2 regions of the Janthinobacterium svalbardense genome follow, and region 1 is predicted to be linked to the other one. Evidence: predicted binding sites of a transcription regulator. Region 1 holds the regulator's gene; the other holds the start of a gene.
The links. The regulator sigma-54, encoded in region 1, starts transcription at its own class of promoters, with help from an activator protein. The targets are predictions, from matches to a motif close to TGGCANGNAANCTGCTTT.
Positions count from the first base shown of each region.

Region 2: CNX70_RS15570 (circularly permuted type 2 ATP-grasp protein) is a predicted target of sigma-54. The motif match lies at 1,090-1,107, and genes of this name have one in related genera.

Region 1 covers NZ_CP023422.1:845,039-848,226, forward strand. The annotation lists gene lptB (LPS export ABC transporter ATP-binding protein) at 1-421, shown strand, start outside; gene CNX70_RS03680 (RNA polymerase factor sigma-54) at 426-1,904, shown strand; gene hpf (ribosome hibernation-promoting factor, HPF/YfiA family) at 1,974-2,336, shown strand; gene CNX70_RS03690 (enoyl-CoA hydratase/isomerase family protein) at 2,472-3,188, shown strand, end outside.
Region 2 covers NZ_CP023422.1:3,512,517-3,515,704, forward strand. The annotation lists gene CNX70_RS15565 (sensor histidine kinase) at 1-1,014, shown strand, start outside; gene CNX70_RS15570 (circularly permuted type 2 ATP-grasp protein) at 1,143-2,597, shown strand; gene CNX70_RS15575 (alpha-E domain-containing protein) at 2,591-3,188, shown strand, end outside.

The DNA.
Region 1 (3,188 bases):
GACCGTCGAAGGCCGTCCCCTGAAGAAGGCCGAGATCGAGGAGCGCCTGGATAAATTGCTGGCCGACTTGCAAATTGAAAAGTTGCGCGAGAACCAGGCGCTGTCCCTGTCGGGCGGCGAGCGGCGCCGTGTGGAAATCGCCCGCGCGCTGGCCACCGACCCGCGTTTCGTGCTGCTCGACGAACCGTTCGCCGGTGTCGACCCCATCGCCGTGATCGAGATCCAGCGCATCGTGCGCTTCTTGAAGGAGCGCAATATCGGCGTGCTGATCACCGACCATAATGTGCGCGAGACGCTGGGTATTTGCGACCGTGCCTACATCATCAACCAGGGCTCGGTGCTGGCGTCGGGACGCCCCGACGACATCATCGCGAACGAGTCGGTACGCCGGGTCTATCTGGGCGAACACTTCCGCATGTGAGCCAATGAAACAATCATTGCAGCTGCGCACTTCGCAGCACCTGGCACTGACGCCGCAGTTGCAGCAATCGATACGCCTGTTGCAATTGTCTACCCTGGAATTACACCAGGAACTAGAGCAACTGCTGACGGACAATCCCTTGCTCGAGCGCCTCGACGATCCGCTCGACCATTCGCTGCGCCTGCTGTCCGACGGGGCCCTGAGTTCCACGGCCGCGCCGGCCGAAGCACCGCCCCAGCCGCCAGGCCAGGATGCGCCCGCGGCGCCGGCCGAAGCAGAAACCTTTGACGGCGAAGCGGGCGACAGCCCGGCCGCCGCGGATGGTGGCGACAGCGACTGGAGCGAGGCGAGCCGGGGCAAGGCGCCCGACGACGAAGATTCGCGTCCGCAATTGGAGGCCCATCACTGCACCCTGCGCGAGCACTTGATGGAGCAGATGCGCGTGACGGTGCTCGAATTGCGCGACCGCGCGCTGGTCGAGCTGATCATCGACGCGCTCGACGACAATGGCTACCTGGAAGAGTCGCTCGACGACATCCTGGCGCGCCTGCCGGAAGAGCTGGAAATCGACGCCGACGAGATGCGTACGGCCTTGTCCCTGCTGCAAAGTTTCGATCCGCCCGGCGTGGGTGCGCGCAACGCGTCCGAATGCCTGGCGCTGCAAATCAAGCGCTTGCCGCACGTCGCCATGGTGACGCGGCGCATGGCCCTCGTCATCGTGGAAAAGCACCTGGCCTGGTTTGCCCAGCGCGATTTCAACAAGCTGAAAAAAGCCCTCGATTGCGACGAGGAAGACTTGCGTGAAGCGCAGACGGTGATTCGCCAGTGCAATCCGCATCCGGGCGCCGTGTTCGCCTCGGATGTGTCCGATTACGTGGTGCCCGATGTCGTCGTCAAGCGCGCGCGCAATGGCTGGCAAGTCACCCTGAACAACGACGTCATGCCGCGCCTGCGCGTCAATGCCATGTACGCCAACTTGCTCAAGCAGGGCAAGGGCGAGGGCGCCATGGGCGCGCAATTGCAGGAAGCCAAGTGGCTGATCAAGAATATGCGCCAGCGTTTCGACACGATCCTGCGTGTGGCGCAGGCGATAGTAGAAAGACAAAAGAACTTTTTCTCGCATGGGGCCGTTGCCATGCGCCCCCTTGTGCTCCGTGAAATAGCTGATACACTGGGTTTACACGAGAGTACTATCTCGCGGGTAACAACCCAAAAGTACATGCTGACCCCGCATGGCATGTTTGAGTTGAAATATTTCTTTGGTAGCCACGTCGCCACCGAAGCGGGGGGCGAAGCATCATCGACGGCGATACGGGCATTGATCGTGCAACTGACAGGAGCAGAAGACCCTAAAAATCCTTTATCCGACAGTAAGATTGCGGACATGCTGGGGGAACAAGGCATGGTGATTGCGCGACGTACTGTTGCCAAATACCGGGAAGCGTTGAAAATTCCGCCAGTGAGCCTGCGTAAGTGTTTGTAAGTTTTTTTCGGTTCCTCTGCGGGCCGGATAGGATGGACCGCACGAACCCGATCATCTTTAGGAGTGTGTATGAATCTCACCATCAGCGGACATCATCTCGAAGTGACACCAGCCATCCGTGAATACGTACAAACGAAGCTGGAGCGCGTGAAACGTCATTTCGATCAAGTTATCGATATCGCCGTGATTCTGACCGTGGATAACCTCAAAGAGAAAGAAAAACGTCAAAAGGCCGAAGTCAACCTGCGTCTGAGTGGCAAAACAGTCTATGTGGAAAGCCTGGCGCACGACCTGTATGCCGCAATCGATACCCTGATCGACAAGCTGGACAGGCAAGTGATGAAGTACAAAACCAAAGTGCAAGGGCACGGTAAAGAGGCGATCAAGCATCTGCCAGACAACTCCGAGGAAGACGCCGTCGTCGCCGTTTAAGGCCACCCGCTTCCAGCAGTTGTGATCAACTAAGGGCGCACATCTTGCGCCCTTTTTTGCGCCCGTACCTGTCGAACGCAATGTTCCCCGCGCAGGCGCTAAAATGTTGGCACTTTCACTTCTTTCCTGCCTGCCATGAGCGACTTCGTCCAGACCTCCATCCGCAACCGCACCGGGCACATCGTGCTCGACCGTCCGAAAGCCTTCAACTCCCTGTCGCTGGAGATGGTGCGCGCCCTGAGTGCCGTCTTGCTGGCCTGGCGCGACGATCCGCAGGTGGACGCCGTCGTGATCCGTTCCAGCAGCGAAAAAGCCCTGTGCGCCGGTGGCGATATCCGTTTCTTTTATGATGCGGGCCTGGCTACGCCGCAAGGCGGCAGTGCATTGCTGGAAGATTTCTTTACGGAAGAATACGCCTTAAATCATGTCATTCATTTCTACCCGAAACCGTATATCGCCGTGATGGATGGCGTGGTCATGGGTGGCGGCATGGGCGTGGCGCAAGCCGGGCCCGGCAATCGCTTGCGCATCGTCACGGGCCGCACGCGCATGGCCATGCCGGAAGTCAATATCGGCTTGTTCCCGGACGTGGGTGGCAGTTATTTTCTGTCCCGCCTGGCCGGCCAGCTGGGCCTGTACCTGGGCTTGACGGGCTTGACGATCAACGCGGCCGATGCCCTGTACACGGGGCTGGCCGATGTCTATCTGCCCGAGGCGCAGATGGGGGCGCTGCTGGCGCTGTTCGAATCGACGCCGGGCGAGGCCTTGCCGGTGGCCATCAAGGCGCTGGCGGCACCGTTCCAGGCCGAGGCGGGGGCTTCTCCTTTGGCCACGGCGCGCGCGGCGCTGGAC
Region 2 (3,188 bases), 2.7 Mb from region 1:
CAGCTGCTCACGCCCATACTCATCAATACCTTGCCCGCCTTTTTCGACAACCTGGCCGAAGCCCTCACGCCGGGCCATCCGCGCGAAAACGCCGCCAGCAACAGCAACGTGCCCGCCGTGCATGGCAATGAACGGGCGCGCATGACCAATTACGGGCCGGAACAGGTGATCCAGGAATACCAGATCTTCCGTGACTGCTTCGCCGCCGTCGCGCAGGAGTCCGGCATCAGCTTGCGCGGCAAGGACTGGCAGGTGCTCAATGCCTCGATCGACGTGGGCATCCGCGAATCGATACGCGAATTTACCAGCATGCACGAAGGCTTCCGGCGCCGCATCGCGGCCGGCCTGTCGCACGACATGCGCAATCCCCTGGCCGTGATCAGCACCAGCGCCCAGTTGCTGCTGCGGCAGGCGGACCCGGAACGGGTGGTCTTGCTGGCGCACAAGATTGCCGAGCACAGCAAACGGCTCGACAGCATGATCGAGGAATTGCTCGATAGCCTCAGCTACCACCGGGGCCAGCAGCTGCCGCTGGCGCTGAGCCAGTTCGACGTGCTGCCGCTGGTGCACGCTGTGGCCGGCCAGGTCAACCTGCAGCGGCCCGGCAAATGCCAGGTCAGCGGGCAAGCCGTCACCGGCTGGTGGTGCGAGAACTCGCTGCGGCGCGCGTTGGAAAACCTGCTGAGCAATGCCCTCAAGTACGGCGACGACGCGCCCGTCAAGGTGCACGTGGAAGCCGTGCACGAACGCCTGATCCTCACCGTGCACAATGGCGGCCACGCCATCGCGCCGGAACAGGCCGAGCGCATCTTCGACTACCTGCGCCGCGAGAACGACAGCGCCGCGCCGGGCTGGGGCATCGGCCTTCCCTTCGTGCAAAATGTGGCCGAAAGCCACGGCGGCAGCATCGCCGTCGACAGCGCACCCGAAACGGGCACCAGCTTCATCTTCGACGTGCCCGTCGATTGCCGTCCGTTCGTCCCGCCCGCCGGCGCTCCCAAGAGTGACAGCTAGCGCACCAAAGCGGTGCGAAGGATGGTGCGACGCCACAAAAATGGTCATATTCACACCTTCCTGCGGCCGCCCCGCTGGCACGCTTCCTGCTGAGCTATACATAGACACGGCTCAAGGGAAATCACAACATGGCAAATTTTTTCAATGAAATGACTGCGGATGACGTGGGAGCGGACAGCAAGGTACGTGAACACTATCGTGAATTTGACAACTGGCTGGCGCAGCAATCACCCGAGACCATCGCCCGCAAGCGGGCCGAAGCCGACCTGACGTTCCGCCGCGTCGGCATCACCTTCGCCGTGTATGGCGACGATGCCGGTACGGAGCGCCTGATACCGTTCGACACCATCCCGCGCATCATCCCCGCTGCCGAGTGGGCGCAGATGCAGACGGGCCTGGTGCAGCGCGTGCAAGCCTTGAACATGTTCCTCCATGATATTTATCATGAGCAAAACATCATCAAGGCGGGCATCATTCCCGCCGAGCAAATCTACAAGAATGCCCAGTACCGCCCGGAAATGCAGGGCATTTCCGTCGCCTCCGATATTTACGCCCACATCGCTGGCGTTGATATCGTGCGCGCGGGAAAGGGCGAGTTCTATGTGCTGGAAGATAACTTAAGGGTGCCGTCCGGCGTGTCCTACATGCTGGAAGACCGCAAGATGATGATGCGGCTGTTCCCGGAACTGTTTGCCCGCAACCGCATCGCCCCCGTCGACCATTACCCGGACATGCTGCTCGACAACCTGCGCTCCGTCGCGCCCATGGGCGTGGATGACCCGACGGTCGTCGTCATGACGCCGGGCATGTACAACTCCGCCTACTTCGAGCACGCGTTTCTGGCCCAGCAAATGGGCGTGGAACTGGTCGAAGGCAAGGATCTGTTTGTCAACGACAACTCCGTCTACATGCGCACCACGCGTGGGCCAAAGCGCGTCGACGTGATTTATCGCCGCGTCGACGACGATTTCCTCGATCCGCTGGCCTTCCGCTCGGACTCCTCGCTGGGCGTGCCTGGCCTGCTGTCCGTGTACCGCGCCGGCAGGGTCACCCTGGCGAACGCCATCGGTACGGGCGTGGCCGACGACAAGTCGATTTACCCCTTCGTGCCCGACATGATCAAATTCTACCTGTCGCAAGAGCCGATCCTCAACAACGTGCCCACCTACCAGTGCCGCAAGAGTGCCGATTTGTCCTACGTGCTGGCGAACCTGGCAAAACTCGTCGTCAAGGAAGTGCATGGCGCGGGCGGCTACGGCATGCTGGTGGGGCCGGCCTCCAGCGCCGCGCAGATCGAGGACTTCCGCCAGCGCCTGCTGGCCAATCCGGGCGGCTACATCGCCCAGCCGACCCTCGCCCTGTCCGCCTGCCCCACGTATGTGGATGCCGGCATCGCGCCGCGCCACATCGATCTGCGCCCGTTCGTGCTGTCCGGCAAGACGATTTCCATGGTGCCGGGCGGCCTGACCCGCGTGGCGCTCGGGGAAGGCTCGCTGGTGGTCAACTCCTCGCAAGGGGGCGGCACCAAGGATACCTGGGTACTGGAAGAGACATCCGCTTTTGCAGGAGAGAAAACATGCTGAGCCGCACCGCCGATCATTTGTTCTGGATGGCCCGCTACACGGAGCGGGCGGAAAACACGGCGCGCATGCTCGACGTCAACATGCAAACGTCGATGCTTCCCCAGTCCGAGCAGGATGCGGAACAGGGCTGGCGCGCCACCCTGGGCATTTCCGAGCTGCAAAGCGCATATGACCATCAATATGGCCGCTTCCACACGCGCGACGTGCTCGATTTCATGGTGCGCGACCCGAACAACCCGTCCTCCATCCTCGCCTGCCTGACGGGGGCGCGCGAAAACGCCCGCGCCGTGCGGGGCACCCTGACGACGGAAGTGTGGGAAATCCAGAACGCCACCTGGCTCGACATGCAGAAGCGCCTGAACAGCAATCTGCTGGAAACGGACCCCAGCGCCTTCTTCGAATGGGTCAAATACCGCTCGCATCTGTCGCGTGGCGTCACTTTGGGCACCATGCTCAAGGACGAAGCGATCCACTTCATTCGCCTGGGCACCTTCCTGGAGCGGGCCGACAACACGGCGCGCATCCTCGACGTGAAGTTCCACGGCGCGCGCGACACCTCGAAAGACATCACCCAGCGCGACTTTTACTACT